2 regions of the Lysinibacillus sp. NPDC092081 genome follow, and region 1 is predicted to be linked to the other one. Evidence: riboswitches for the same ligand, from Rfam matches in the RefSeq annotation. Region 1 holds a riboswitch; the other holds the start of a gene.
What was found. Region 1 has a riboswitch for S-adenosylmethionine ahead of ACIQLB_RS11690 (MetQ/NlpA family ABC transporter substrate-binding protein). Riboswitches for the same ligand answer to the same signal wherever they lie in the genome.
Positions count from the first base shown of each region.

Region 2: it holds a riboswitch for S-adenosylmethionine, as region 1 does, so the genes downstream of both, ACIQLB_RS23610 (O-acetylhomoserine aminocarboxypropyltransferase/cysteine synthase family protein) here and ACIQLB_RS11690 (MetQ/NlpA family ABC transporter substrate-binding protein) in region 1, are expected to answer to the same signal.

Region 1 covers NZ_JBIVRU010000006.1:57,550-65,682, reverse strand. The annotation lists gene ACIQLB_RS11700 (PhzF family phenazine biosynthesis protein) at 1-769, opposite strand, end outside; gene ACIQLB_RS11695 (pyridoxal phosphate-dependent aminotransferase) at 908-2,077, shown strand; SAM riboswitch class I at 2,316-2,420, shown strand; gene ACIQLB_RS11690 (MetQ/NlpA family ABC transporter substrate-binding protein) at 2,509-3,333, shown strand; gene ACIQLB_RS11685 (methionine ABC transporter ATP-binding protein) at 3,439-4,464, shown strand; gene ACIQLB_RS11680 (methionine ABC transporter permease) at 4,457-5,128, shown strand; gene ACIQLB_RS11675 (alpha-hydroxy acid oxidase) at 5,142-5,660, shown strand; gene ACIQLB_RS11670 (hypothetical protein) at 5,651-5,860, shown strand; gene ACIQLB_RS11665 (glycine C-acetyltransferase) at 6,323-7,522, opposite strand; gene ACIQLB_RS11660 (nucleotide kinase) at 7,581-8,133, opposite strand, start outside.
Region 2 covers NZ_JBIVRU010000030.1:364-8,496, forward strand. The annotation lists gene ACIQLB_RS23585 (GNAT family N-acetyltransferase) at 1-296, opposite strand, end outside; gene chrR (class II chromate reductase ChrR) at 456-1,187, opposite strand; gene scpC (succinyl-CoA:acetate CoA-transferase ScpC) at 1,472-2,992, shown strand; gene ACIQLB_RS23600 (DASS family sodium-coupled anion symporter) at 3,146-4,627, opposite strand; gene ACIQLB_RS23605 (glycerol-3-phosphate acyltransferase) at 4,811-5,443, opposite strand; SAM riboswitch class I at 5,702-5,815, shown strand; gene ACIQLB_RS23610 (O-acetylhomoserine aminocarboxypropyltransferase/cysteine synthase family protein) at 5,933-7,234, shown strand; gene ACIQLB_RS23615 (hypothetical protein) at 7,695-8,081, shown strand.

The DNA of each region.
Region 1 (8,133 bases):
CTTGAACTGCCGAACCTGCAATAGCAACATCTTCTACTTTTGGTGTAACGTACAATAATCCACCACGTTTTGAAAGCTGTTTGCTAACGATGCTTTCTTTTGATAATTTTGCACACCAGTAAGGTCCTAACGCTCCATGAGTGGAACCATTTACATGGTCTTCATCAATGCCTTGTGCAGGAGAAAAGAATCTTGAGACAATATCAATTCCCTCATCCTTAGAAATGCTTGTAATACAAACACCACGTACAGGGAACTGTTTCATCGCAGGAAAATCAGCTTTAAAATCTGCAATATACTCTTCGTGACTTAGCTCCACTATATAATCCAATTCTGTTTTTCCTACATATGTTGGTTTCAACCCAAGCCATTCTTCAAGCTCCACAGGACATTCAATCTCTTCTAACTGGTACTTCTTAATTGTTATTTTAACTAGTTCATCCAGCCAAATTGCTTGCAAAGGACCACTTAAAGTCTGGAATGTAATTGCCGAGTTGACGGGTACAATCCCTTGTTTCCAGAGTAAAAAAGCGCTAGCGATTGTTCCATGTCCACAAATCGGTATTTCCTTTGCTGGCGTAAACCATCTAAGAAAAAAATCATTATCTTTCTTTTGGACAAAAGCTGTTGTTGGTACGGGGATCTCCTGAGCAATTTTCTGCATAGTCGACTCAGGTATTGTTGAATCAAGTAAACAGACTGCTGCGGGATTTCCCTTGTAAAGTTCTGTAGTAAAAGCATTGACGATAAAATATGAAACTTTGTTCAATTTTTTCACCTCATATATATAATTGGGTCTCTTTTAGTTTTTAGTTAACTGAAAAGGCTCTAGACAATTACTAAAAAAAGTAATATTATGTGCATCATATCTTTAATAATTATTATATTCTGAAAAAGGTGGACATGCATGGAATTCTCAAAAAAACTACAGCAACTCCCAACTCAATTTTTTGCAGCACTTGTGCAAAAAGTAAACGCTGCTCTAGCTGAAGGGCGTGATGTTATCAATCTTGGTCAAGGTAATCCAGATCAACCCACTCCTCCACATATTATTAAAGCATTACAGGAGGCAGCAGAAAATCCACAAAATCATAAATACTCTCCATTTCGCGGCATAGCAGAATTACGCCAAGCAGCAGCAAGCTTCTACAAACGTGAATACAATGTTGACATTGACCCTGAAACAGAGGTAGCTATTCTCGGTGGTACGAAAATCGGTCTTGTTGAGCTACCGTTAGCCGTTTTAAATCCCGGTGATACAATGCTATTACCGGATCCTGGATATCCAGATTACTTATCTGGTGTCGTATTAAGCGATGTTAATTTTGAAGTCATGCCACTTTTTGCAGAAAATGATTTCTTGCCAGATTATAATGCTTTATCCGATGAAATAAAGGAAAAGGCGAAGCTGCTTTACTTGAATTACCCGAATAACCCAACTGGTGGTACGGCAACACTTGAATTTTTCGAGGAAACAGTACGCTTTGCAAAAGAGCATAATATTATCGTATCACATGATTTTGCCTACGGGGCGATCGGATTTGACGGCAATAGACCTATCAGTTTCTTGCAAGCTGACGGTGCTAAAGATGTCGGTATTGAAATGTATACATTATCAAAAACGTATAATATGGCAGGCTGGCGCATTGGTTTTGCAGTTGGTAATCCCGATATTGTTGCAGCCATTAACCTTATTCAAGATCATCTATTTTGTAGCCAATTCCCTGCAGTGCAACAAGCCGCGGCAGTTGCACTTACTGCTTCCCAGAGTTGCGCGGATAAGCTAAGAGCGACTTATGAGCGTCGACGAAACGTCCTGATCGAAGAAGCTCAGCGAATTGGTTGGCAAGTAACAGCACCGAGAGGCTCTTTCTTTGCCTGGCTTCCTGTTCCGCTAGGTTTTACGAGTGAACAATTTGCCGATTTATTGCTCGACAAAGCTGATATCGCAGTAGCTGCAGGCAATGGCTTCGGTCAATATGGTGAAGGCTATGTTCGGGTTGGTTTACTTGTTAGCGAAGACCGCTTACGTGAAGCAATTAGCAGAATTGAAAAATTAAACTTATTTAGCTTATGAACATTTCAATCTCCCTACCTGAGTAGACTCAACCAAAAAACTGTTCCATTAGCTCAAACTTGGCTACGGGGACAGTTTTTTCATTTCACTATCTTTTTGGTTGCTCCCCCCCTTCTTCTAGCGGATTCTTTTTCAACGAAATATTATAATAAAATAAAAAATTTTAAAAATTCGATTGACTTACTATATACTATAATCTATATTAGTTTTATCGGATTTACAAAAAAATATTATAAATCTCTTATCAAGAGTAGCTGAGGGACTGGCCCTATGAAGCTCGGCAACCTCCTTTTTTAAGGAAGGTGCTAAATCCTGCAAACGATCATCGTTTGAAAGATAAGAGAGGACGTTTTTTCATGAGCCTCTCTTAGTTTTTTTAAGAGGGTTTTTTTATTTTTAAAAACCGAAAAAATAACTTTGGAGGTTTTCTCATGAAAAAGAAAAACAAATTTTTACTAGGTTTAGCGAGTCTCACATTGGTAGCAGCATTAGTAGGCTGTGGTACTAAAGAAGATAGTCAAAGTAAGGCTATTAATGAACATAAAATCGTAGTAGGTGTAACTTCTGGTCCACACGAACAAATTGCAGAGGTTGCTGCAAAAGTTGCCAAAGAAAAGGGCTTAGAGGTGGAACTAAAAACTTTCTCTGATTATGTGTTACCAAATACATCGTTAGCCGAGGGTGATCTTGATGTAAACAGCTATCAACACAAGCCATTCCTCGATGCATTTAACAAAGATCACAATACAGATTTAGTACCAGTAGGAAAAACAATTTTAACTCCTATGGGCATATACTCTGAGAAATATAAATCATTAGAAGACGTTCCTGATGGTGCAACATTCGGATTACCAAATGATCCAACAAACGGGGCTCGTGCCCTATTTGTCCTTCAAGAGGCGGGCTATATTAAATTAAAAGACGGAGCAGATTTAACAGCATCTATCCGCGACGTGGAAGAAAACAAAAAGAACTTAAAATTCATTGAATTAGAGGCCGCACAAATTCCGAAGCAGCTTAGTGAAGTAGATATAGCAGCCATTAATACGAACTTCGCTCTTGAAGCTGGCATTGATCCTAAAAAAGACTCCATTCTTTTAGAATCTACGGACTCTCCATATGTAAATTACATTGCGGTACGTGCTGAAAACAAGGACGACCCAACGATTAAGAAATTCGTTGAAGCTTATCAATCTGATGAAGTACGCAAATTTATTGAAGAGGAATTCAAAGGTGCTATAATTCCAAGCTGGTAAGTAACGATTAAGGACCTTTCATAAAATCGAGAATCTGCGAGACTCCTACAGGAAAGCTAGCAGATTCTTGCTTTATAGAAGGACTTAGAAAGGAGATATCACAGTATGATCCAATTAGAAAATATAACAAAAGAATTTAAAACTAAAAAGGGTATTGTCAAAGCAGTAAATGGTATTAACTTACATGTCAAAAAAGGTGAAATTCATGGAGTTATTGGCTATAGTGGTGCAGGAAAAAGTACTCTTATTCGCTGTGTCAATTTATTAGAGCGTCCAACAACAGGAAAGGTATTAATCGATCATGTAGATATTACTTCCCTTTCTCTAAACGACCTTCGCAAAACCCGTCAAAAAATCGGGATGATCTTCCAGCATTTTAACCTCTTAAAAACAGCGACTGTTTACAACAATATTTCGGTACCCTTAAAGCTTCTTGGCTATAACGACTCCGAAGTGAAAAAACGCGTTGCAAAATATGCAGAAATTGTTGGCCTAACAGAAAAATTAGATAGTTATCCTAGCCAGCTTTCAGGTGGTCAAAAGCAACGTGTCGCTATTGCACGTGCCCTTGCCCAAGAACCTGAAATTTTGCTCAGTGATGAAGCGACAAGTGCACTCGATCCTGAAACAACTGATGCTATTCTTGAGCTTCTCTTGAAAATTAATCGTGAGCTAGGCATCACTATTTTACTCATTACACATGAAATGAATGTTATTCAAAAAATTTGCGATGATGTATCTGTTCTTGAATCAGGGACGGTTGTGGAATATGGCTCTGCTATAGAACTATTTTCGAAGCCTCAGCATCCAACGACCCGAAAGTTTTTAAATACCATTTCTCAACGTAATTTATCCCCTTCCCTTATCGAGCAATTAAATGTTTCGGGAAGTGTTATTCGTTTAACATTCCTTGGCGAAAGTACAGGGAAACCATTACTTGCAGAAGTGAGCAAAGTTTATGATGTACAACCAAATATTTTAACAGCCAATATCATTGAATTAAAAAACGGCATTGTCGGTAATATTGTCGTGCATCTACACGGTGAGGCACATATCGTAGAAAAAGCACTTAAGTATTTTGCAGAAAACGGGGTAAGTGTTGAGGAATTAGGAGGCGAATTAAATGAATAGCATTCAAAGCTTCTTTGCAGATTGGTCAGATGTCATTGGGAAATCCATTATCGAAACCTTCCAAATGGTCGGGATTTCATTATTCTTTTCTATTTTAATCGGAATTCCGTTAGGGCTTTTAATCGTTTTAACTCGTCCGGGACAATCGTTTGAAAATAAATTTCTCTATCAATTTTTCAATTTATTTATTAATATTATTCGCTCTGTACCGTTCATTATTTTACTATTCTTCATTTTACCGTTCACGAAGCTAATTGTCGGCACGACTATTGGGGTAAAAGGTGTTATTGTGCCGCTTGTTGTTTATACAGCGCCTTATATTGCGCGACTTATGGAAACGGCACTTTTAGAAGTTGATCCAGGTGTTGTGGAAGCTTATACAGCAATGGGTATTAAGCGTCGTCATATTATTTCGAATGTCTTACTACGTGAGGCTCGCCCAGCCATTATTCTAGGCTTAACGATTGCCACAATCGGTCTTATAGGAGCAACAGCAATGGCTGGAATGGTGGGTGCTGGTGGTTTAGGTGATCTCGCCTACCGTTATGGACATTTACGCTATGAGGTCGATGTGATGTATGCGACAGTGTTTGTCTTAATCATCCTTGTTCAGAGTATTCAATCAATAGGTAACCGCTTTGCCGCGAAGCTAAAGAAAGATTAGTAGGAGGATTACGATGACAAAGACAACAGATGGCGATCTACTGTTAAAAAATATTAATGCACAAGCCCCCTTCCCTATTTGCTTTGCAGATTTAGAAAAGGCAGTTGCAGAAAAAATGGAAGCTGGTCCATTTGGTTACATCCGTTCAGGTGCTGGTGGTGAGCAAACATTACGAAATAACCGTGCAGCCTTTGAAAAATACTCTATTATTCCACGCTTTTTACATGATGTTTCAAGTATTGATACATCGATTGAGCTGTTTGGCAAAGTACATCCAACGCCGTTCTTATTTGCTCCTGTTGGCATGAACAGAATGGCACATGATGAGGGAGAGCTTGCTGTTGCACGTGCAGCTGATCAGTTAAAAATTCCTTATATTCAAAGTACCGTTTCAAGCTATGCGCTTGAGGATGTAGCACAAGCAGCTCCCACTGCTACTAAATGGTTTCAATTATATTGGTCAACAAATGAGAAAATTGCCTATAGCATGCCGCTCGAGCTGAGGCCGCTGGTTTTGAGGCGATTGTTTTAACTGTAGATACAGTCATGCTTGGCTGGCGTGAAGAAGATGTTCGCAATCAATTTTCACCATTAAAGCTTGGGTATGCACGAGGAAACTATATGAACGACCCTGTTTTTACTGCTTCTTTACCAGATGATTCATTCGAGTCATATGTACAGGGCGTTTTGCAAAATGTGTTCCATCCAACGATCAATTATGCCTCGGCATAATTGCGTCCGGAATCGGCTTTGTGCTTGCACAAAGAACTCCTTTCCGATTCCGTGACATCCGCCGGAGGCTTTAACTTCTTTCTGCTGAAAGAAGTTAAATTGGGAGAATGTACGTGAATTAAAGACGACTTTGACGGTTCTATCCGTCGCTCTGTCTTCTATCCGTCACTTCGGGGTGGCTTTCCGTCGCTTTGGCTCTTCTATCCGTCACTTCTCTGGTTCTTTCCGTCGCTCTGTCTTCTATCCGTCGCTTTGGCTCCTCTATCCGTCACTTTGGCTCTTCTTTCCATCACTCTGTCGGGGCTATCCATGATTTTGGCTGTTCTATCCACGACTTTGACCGTTCTATCCACGATTTCGGCTGTTCTATCCACGACTTTGACGATTCTATCCATCACTTCGACCTTACTATCCGTCTGAATCTCAAAAAGGGCTACCTCACAATTGAGGTAGCCCCATTTTTTATTGAATAACACCTAGTTCACGACCGACTTTTTCATAGATTGCTAGAGCGTCGTCTAGCATTTCTTTTGTATGTGCCGCTGTAGGCATGTTACGAACACGTCCTGTGCCTTTTGGAACCGTTGGGAAAACGATCGATTTAGCGTAGACGCCCTCTTCGAATAGGCGACGTGAAAATTCCTGTGTAAGCTTTTCATCACCAATAATACATGGTGTAATTGGCGTTTCCGATTCGCCGATATTAAAGCCCAACTTAGCAAGACCTGCTTTTAGATAATCGCCATTGTCCCACAGCTTATCGTGAAGCTCTGTTGAGTCGATCAGCATTTGCACGGCTGCTGTAATCGCAGCAACATCACCTGGTGGTAATGCTGTTGAGAATAAAAATGGACGAGAACGCACTTTCAGCCAGTCAATTAAATTTTTCTTACCTGCTACATATCCACCAACAACACCAATTGCTTTAGAAAGTGTACCAATTTGGAAGTCAATTTCTTTTTCTAAACCGAAATGCTTTACAGTGCCTTTTCCTTTACCTGTTACACCTGATCCGTGTGCATCATCGACATATGTTATTAAATCAAACTCTTTCGCAATCTCAACGATTTCTGGTAATTTTGCAATATCACCGTCCATTGAGAATACACCATCAGTAATGACCATGACTTTATTGTATAAGCCTGATTCTTTTGCTTCCTTTGCCTTTGTACGTAAATCGTCCATATCTGAGTGATTAAAGGCAATGATTTTCGCACGTGATAAACGGCAGCCATCAATAATCGATGCATGGTTTAATTGGTCTGAAAGAATCGCATCATTTTTATCCATAACAGCTGAAATAGCTGCCATATTACAGTTAAAACCTGATTGGTAAGAGATAGCTGCTTCTGTTCCTTTAAATTCAGCAAGCTTTTCCTCTAATTTTACGTGTAAATCAAGTGTGCCATTAATCGTACGGACTGCTCCAGCCCCCACACCGTATGTCTCAATTGTTTCTTTGGCAATACGCTTTAAATCTTCATTCGTTGCTAAGCCAAGATAGTTGTTTGAGGATAGATTAATTAGATTTTTGCCACGTACCTGAATAATTGGGCCGTTTGCTCCCTCTACTGGATCAATTTCATTGTATAAGCCTTGATCGTGTAAGGCTTTTAGGTTCTCATCTAAAAATGCATTCAATACTTTTGACAAGCGTATCATCCTTTCCTAGGAACACTATTCTAGTTCCTAGTGTAGCACAAGCATGCTATTAGAAAAATTACTTTGTTAATCTTTCGAATAGTGGGGCAGTTTTTTCGCGCCAAAGAGATGATGATACACAATTATCTAATAATCGACGGACTGTATACTCCGCTTCCGCATAACGCTTCGAATAACCCATTGCATCCTGCATTGCTTCTTTATACTTTGCCCGAATATCTTCAATTTGAGCTTCTGCTTCCTGTGAAATTGCGCAATGTCTCCCTATATCGAAAATTTCATCCCCTAGTCTTCCGTCCTGTGGGTCAAAGATATGAGGCTCTGTACTATCAAAGATACAGAAATTCAATTCCGGGATAATAACCATGTCAACAGAGTTTGAATCCAAGCCACACCAAATAATTTGTGCATCGAGCCCTCTCGCATTTGCCTCGTCTGCTAAACCTTTCATTAAAGAAGATTTACCTGTACCTGGCTTACCTTTGATCATCAATCTTCGCGCTACATTTTTTGTTATGCTATCTACTGTATTTTCGGCCCCCCTCGGTGTTAATGTTCCGAGTAAGCGATGTGTGCGCATTCCTGTTTTATTTAAGACCATCGATTGGAAA
Region 2 (8,133 bases), on a different contig from region 1:
TGATATTGTTCAAAAATCACAAAATCATATATAAAACCTTCATGAGGATTTGTAGGCGCCTTTTGTGAAATCCAAATCATTCCAATTAAGATATCGTTGTGAAAGATAGAGAATAAATGATTATTCTCGGTCTTCTCATTTTGTGGTAGTAGTCGTTCAAATGATTCCCTCGACAAGTCAATCGCTTTATCTTCACTCCAATTTCCGGAAGCGATCTTGTCTTTTGCGTAGTCTTCAATTGCATAGCTGATATATTGTTTGAACTCCTCTTGGTTCATAGGTTTTAATGTAATCAATTTATTTTCCTCCTATTCTATTTATTTAATTTTAGCATCTTTTTAAAATTTCCGATAATGATACTTGAAACCGCTCATCGTACAATCCAATTAAACAAAACATAAAAAAAGTGAAGTTACTATCATAAGATAGTAACTCCACATAGCTTGCTGATGAAATTATTTCCAATTAAAACCCTTTTTCGCTAAGAAATCTTTGATATGAGGACGGCGTTGTTCAATTAAAAAATCAGCCATTTGCTTTGTCCAGTTATCAATTTTTCGATTGGATGAGCGATTATTATAGTATGCTTCCATTGTGTCGTTGTAAGCTGGTAAAAGCTCCTCGTATTTTTCTGCATTGTATTCATTTTCATGTAATACTGCTGCGACAGGTAGACGAGGTTTTACTTCATTGCGACGAGCAGGAACCCCAATTGTTAAACCGAATAGTGGGAAAACATAGTCAGGTAGATTGAATAATTCGCTTATTTCTTCAAGCTTATTACGCACTCCACCAATGTAACAAATTCCATATCCCATAGATTCTGCGGCAACGACAAAGTTTTGCGCGAATAATGATACATCGGCTACTCCAACAAGTACGTTTTCTGCCGAATCAGCTACAATGTCTACACCTTCTAATTTACCTGCTGATTGAAGACGCTTGAAATCTACACAGAAGACAAAGGCACCGCCAGAAGTTTCGTATTGACGAGGATTACCAGAGAGCAATCCTAATTTTTCTTTTTTCTCCGCATCTGTTACCCAAATTACACTATAAGCTTGTACAAAATGTGATGTAGCAGCCATTTGTGCAGTAGCAATTAATTCTTCAATAATTTCTTTTGAAATCGGATTTCCATCATAAATACGAACCGAAGAGTGGTTGCGTAATAATTCTTTAACCATTTATAAAATCCCCTTTTTCCCTTTATATATATCAAGAGCATATCACGCTTCGTCTTCAAAATCGAATTTTTTCGATGTTGAAATTATTTTTAAATAATTTGCGAATGTATAAAATCTTTCGTAAAATAAAATAATTCGTTGGTTATAGATTAAAAATTCTAAATAGTTTAAAATTATATATGGGTGGTTTATTTGGTTAGATTTCTAATAATTGGATGACTATACCAGAGAATTAAACCGAGTAATTAGTTGAATAAAAATAAAGTGGGATGGAGGAATAAGGGATGGCAGAAAAGTTGGCGAAAAAGCTTCGTAATGAACAGCTACGGAGCAAAGTTGTAACAGCAGAAGAAGCAGCATCTTGGATTAAGGATGGTATGGTACTTGGGATGAGCGGGTTTACCCGCGCTGGTGATGTTAAAGTGGTACCTCTTGCACTTGTGGAGAAGGCTAAAAAAGAGAGCTTCCAGGTAGATGTATATACAGGTGCATCACTTGGCCCAGAAGTGGATCAATACTTAGCGGAAGCTGGCGTTATTCGTAAACGTGGACCTTTTCAAGCGGATGCCGGTATTCGTAACAAAATCAACAGTGGTGAAATCACATTTGTTGATGCGCATCTATCACATAATGCGGAGCTTGTACGTCAAGGTATTATTGGTCCTATTGATTTTGCGATTATTGAAGCGGCTGCTATTACAGAAGACGGCTTACTAATTCCTACAACTTCAGTTGGTAACTCTCCGATTTTTGTGCAAGAAGCAGACCAAATAATTATTGAGTTGAATGTAGCTCAGCTTGATGCATTAGAGGGTGTCCATGATATTTTTGTACCGGGACCACAGGGGAAACGAGATCCGATTCCATTACAAAATGTATCCGATCGGCTTGGCGCAATTGGCATACCACTAGATTTAAATAAAGTAAAAGGCATTGTGATTTCAGATATTTTAGATGCGCCATCAACGATTGTTCCTGCGGATGAAGAAACAGATATTATGGCTAATCATTTATTAAACTTCCTACGTGAAGAAATTAAAGTAGGTCGTTTAACAACAAGCTTAAGACCAATTCAATCAGGTGTAGGCTCAGTTGCAAACGCCGTTTTATTAGGTTTTAAAGATTCTGAGTTTGAGAACTTAGAAGTATATTCAGAAGTACTGCAAGACGCAGTATTCGAATTAATTGATGCAGGAAAGGTAAACTTCGCATCTGCTACTTCTATTACCCTTTCCGAAGAAGTTGGTAACCAAGTTTATGGTGATTTTGAAAAATATGCAGATAAACTAGTATTACGTCCGCAAGAAATTTCTAACCAACCAGAAATTATTCGCCGACTCGGGTTAATTTCTGTTAATACAGCACTCGAAGTGGATATTTATGGAAATGTGAATTCTACGCATGTTTCTGGCACAAAAATGATGAATGGAATCGGCGGCTCCGGAGACTTTGCACGTAATGCACGATTAGGCATTTTCGTCACAAAATCTTATGCGAAAGGTGGAAATATTTCTAGTATCGTTCCAATGGTTTCGCATGTAGACCATACAGAGCATGATGTAGACGTAATCGTAACAGAGCAGGGAGTAGCAGACTTACGTGGGCTAGCTCCAAAAGAACGGGTTGGGCTCATTATCGATAACTGTGCACACCCGGAATATCGTGAGCAATTATGGAAGTATTTTAACGATGCCAATGAAGCAACAGGTGGACACCATACGCCACACGATCTAGAAAAAGCTCTCTCCTGGCATGTGAATTACGCAAAAAATGGTACGATGAAGAACCCTGCTTTATTGAAATAATAAAGTAATAAAAGCCTTGAAGGACAGTAGACTTTTTCCTTCAAGGCTTTTAATTGTTATTAACGTAATCTCAAAAGCTCGGGTGCTCTGGAATTTTGATCGGGGAACCCCCTGAAGTGCTCAGGTGTCCAAAGAGAAAACCCTAGCTGCTTCTTACAATAAGCCAATCCATTTCCAATACGTTGCGGAGAATAGAAGAACTAGGATATATCCAATAATCGTTAATGGAATACCAGATTTTAAGAAATCCTTTGTTGTAAAGGCTCCTGTACCATAGGCAAGCATATTTTGCGGTGCGCTAATAGGTAAGAGGAAGCCAAAGCTAATAACGAATTGTTGCACGATAACGAAACCAACCTGATCGACATTAGCCGTTAATGTTGAGGCTAAAACGATAAAGACCGGTACAAGTGCAGATGCCAAGCTTGTTGCACTCGCAAAACCTAAATGAATAATAATATTAAATAAAGTAACAAGGGCGATTGTTGCTAGAATCGGCATAGAATCTAAACCGAGTGAACCGAATACCTTATCAGATAACCACGATGCACCTTTAGTATTAAGCAAGACTGTTCCTAGCATAATTCCTACTGCAAAGACGATAATTGTCCCCCAAGGAATATGAGGTTCAACTTGCTTCCACGAATAGACTCCGATTTTTGGCATTAATAAAATGGCGATTGCAACGATTGTAACGGTTGTCGTATCGAATGGGTGGAGTTTGCCCTCTGCAGCCCAGAAAAATAGTAAAACTACCGAGGTGATGATTAATCGAATTTCGGGAGCTTTTAATGGACCAAGTTCCGCAAGCTGTTTTTTGATTACTTCTTTACCACCTTCAATATTACTTGTTTCAGGCTTAATTAGTGTAATCATAATGAAAAATAGAGCCACCGACATGATGATTGAGAAGGGGGCAGCGTAAAGTAACCAAGCACCCCAAGAAATATCTACACCGAATTGTTCTTTGATGAAATTTAAAGCGACCATATTTTGAGCTGCTGCCGTTTTAATACCGATATTCCAAATGGAAACAGCTTGTACAGAAGTAATAACAAGTAAAGCAGCAAGTCGACTATCACGTGGTAAACCAAATGCTGCTACCATTCCGAGTAGTATTGGTACAACTGCGCCTGCACGTGCAGTAGCAGATGGGACAAAGAATGCGAGTGCAATAGATACTAAAATAGCACCGAATACAATGGCTTTCGTTTTTGTCCCAACTAGTGAAAGTATCCATAGCGCAAGACGTTTATGTAAATTCGTAATTTGCATAGCTGCCGCTAGGAAAAGAGCTGCGGCTACTAGTGCAACTGCTGAATTACTAAATCCGCTTAATGCTAATTTTAATGCATCTGATGTTCCTAGCACTTTCGCGGGATCTTCCATTGACGGGGCTAAGCCTAGTAAGATTGTCACGAGAGCAATAATCATGGCAGAGCTAACGGGATAGGATACTGCTTCTGTAACCCATAGGATGACCGCGAAAGCTAAGATAGCCAAAGCCCGTTGACCAGCTATAGGTAAATCGCCGTTGTTAGGTAAAAAAGTTATGATGATTAGTAATGCGAACGCTAATGCAATCCATAGTGGCTTCAAATTACGTTTCGGTTTTGCTTGTTCAGAAGTAGACATACTTTTTCATCCTTTCTATTACAATTTTCTATAACATCGGCTAGTAAAATACTTTATTAAGAAAGTTAATTTGTCTATTTATTGTAAAAAAACTAGTATGTGAAATACCCCCTATTTATAGCGATAATGGGCAGTTGCGAGAAAATATGTGGCCATATAAAAGACAATAATATCCAAAGTATATTATTTTTTCTTTTTGAATGCAGAAGTCACTTTAGGCTCAGTTCCTATCATCAGTCGCTTAATATTTTCGATATGCAAAATGATGGCTATACCAAAAAGTAATAGGGCTATAATCGTTGGGCCAACTCCAGGAATCCATAAATATGTGGCTATACAAAAAACGAGATAAAATTCAAGTACACCGACAATTAAATAGTTCGTCGTGATAGATAAAATAACAAATAAAATGAGTGCAAATAAGCCAATTTTCCAATCAATCGCAAGTAATATTCCTATGATTGAAGCAGTTCCTTTACCGCCATTGAAGCCCATAAAAAATGGGAAATTATGACCTAGAATGACGCCAGCAGTTACGATATAGATAAAGAGCCAAACTTGTGCTTCTGTTAATTGTGTTATATCTGCTAAATAGACATGTGCACCGATTATAGCTACAACGCCTTTACCGATATCGATTAGTGCAACTAATATGCCGTATTTCCATCCAAGGGAAAGTGTCGCATTAGAGGCACCTGCATTGCCATGACCAGTCTTTTTTAAATCTACCCCGGATAAAAACTGTGCAACTTTAGAGCCGTGAATACAGCCAATCAAATAACCAACAAGAAGAAAAATGATAACGGCTTTTATCATAAAAATCCTCCTTTCTAAATAATTGTCCCATCACTAAAAGTTAGGGATGACATTTGTTAAAACGTATATCATGTATATAAGTCGAAACGGAAATAAACCCACACTATGGTGATAAAAATAATAAATACCTAAAATAGTGTATGCGTTCGTATTACGTAAAAAAGCAGACAGAAGTTTCGGAAAAAATAAAATTTTAGTATTGACAGAGAAAAAGTCTATGTTTATACTGTGTAACAACGATGGAAATTGAATCTCATACTCTTATCAAGAGCGGCGGAGGGATAGGCCCTATGATGCCCGGCAACCAGTAAGTGACGAACTTGCTAAGGTGCTAATTCCTACAGATTCTTACTTGGATCTGGCAGATAAGGGGAGGAAAACTTGCAACCGCAACCCTCTTCTTAACTGAAGAGGGTTTTTGTTTTCTACTGAAAAAATCCTCCTCATCTCCGGTACCATCGTAAAAAAATAACCATTTGGAGGTATACAATGACAAATTTTAAACCAGAAACATTGCTGTTACACGGTGGCCAAGAGCCAGACCCGGTAACAGGATCTCGTACAGTACCCGTATATCGCTCAACGGCATTCGTTTTTAAAGATACTGCTCATGCGCAACGTCTGTTTGCCTTAGAGGAAGCTGGCAATATTTACACACGAATTACAAACCCAACTGTAGATGTTTTTGAAAAACGCGTCGCTTTATTAGAAGGCGGTACAGCAGCAGTAGCACTTTCATCTGGTGCAGCAGCAATCGCATTTTCAATTTTAAATCTTGCAGGGGCAGGTGATGAAATTGTCGCAGCTAGCTCTTTATACGGAGGTACTTATAATTTATTCGCAAACACACTACCGAACTATGGTATTAAAACAATTTTTGTAGACGAAACAAATCCAGATAATTTCCGAGCAGCTATTACTGATAAAACAAAAGCGGTGTTCGCTGAAATTTACGGTAACCCAAGTTTAAAGGTACTAGATATTGAAGCGGTAGCTAATATAGCACATGAAAACGGCCTGCCATTAATTATTGATAGCACATTTGCTTCACCATATGGCTCTACACCAATTGACTACGGTGCAGATATCGTTGTTCATTCCGCTACAAAATGGATTGGCGGCCATGGTACAACTTTGGGTGGCGTTGTGGTAGATGCAGGGAAGTTTGATTGGACTCGCGGACGTTTCCCAGGCTTTACTGAGCCAGATGCTTCTTATCACGGTTTGCGTTATGGTATTGACACAGCAGCGGCTGCATTTGCCACAAAACTGCGTGTGCAATTACTACGTGACTTTGGACCAACATTAAGTGCAGATGCAGCATTTAATTTATTACAAGGTTTAGAAACGCTTCATTTGCGTATTCCTAAACACAATGAAAATGCATTAGCGGTAGCCGAATATTTGCAAAACCACCCATCTGTGGAATATGTAAATTACAATGGCTTAGAAAATTTCCCTACCCATGATTTAGCAAAAAAATATTTGAGAAACGGCTTCGGTTCAGTACTTACATTCGGTATAAAAGGTGGACGTGAAGCAGGGCGTAAATTAATTGATAGTGTAAAATTATTCTCGCACGTAGCAAATGTAGGGGATGCCAAATCATTAATTATTCATCCTGCATCTACTACACATCAGCAACTATCAGCTGAAGAGCTAATCCAAACTGGCGTAACCGAGTCGCTCATTCGCTTATCTATCGGTCTAGAGGCAGTAGAGGACATTATTGCAGATTTAGAACAAGCTATTGAACAAGTAACAGCTTCACAACAAAAAGTAGAAGCTTAATAAATAAAACATATTGGCTAATGTTGTAGCGTTTACGTATTTTCTCATCCGATTGGCCTCATTTGGTAATGCGTCAAACGTTGCTGCATCATCCGCTCACCTCATTTGGTGAAATAACTGAAATTTTAACTTCTTTCAGCGGGTGCTAAAGCATCCCATTCCGGACGCAATTATGCCTCGGCATAATTGATAATTAATTAATACCTAGTAATTTTATAAGTATTATTGACTTATTTAATTCCTTGTTTTATACTAGGGAATAAGAAAAGTGTTCGAAGGGCTACCAACCTAGAACCAATTTAAAGCGCCGACTTGTTGATCGGTAAAGTGTTTTCAATCAATGCTCAAACTAATTTAGTTTCATAAGTGCTCCCCCACTTTTGAATATATACGAAGAGGAGTAGCTGCTCAGCCAGTAGCTACTCTTATCTACAAAACTGATGATAAAGGAGTGTTTTAAATGGGAAATGTGTATAGTGCGCAAAACATTGCATCTTATCTTATTTATGAGCTAAATGAAGGTCATGTGTTTGTGAACAACATGTCCATTCAAAACATACTTGCGTCAGTTGAGTGCAAATGGCAAGAGATCTTTGGACATTCTGCTTTTAAGGAAGTTGTTTATGTCAACGAGGAAGTCTATACAGTAAAAGAAATTTTCGAAGCTTATGAAGGCTATGGAACAAGTCATATTCCTCTACCTGCGACAGAGTATTATTTAAAATACGGCACATTCCAATTAGTTGAACGTACGTATGCAATACCAAATTTTACGCAAGAGGAAATAAGATTGGTGCAACAAGCTTTAATACAATATCGTTATAAATTGCTAGCCAAAGCTAGTTAATTATCCCTCATATAATTGGGCTCATTCTCTGCTGCTACAGGGAATGGGCTTT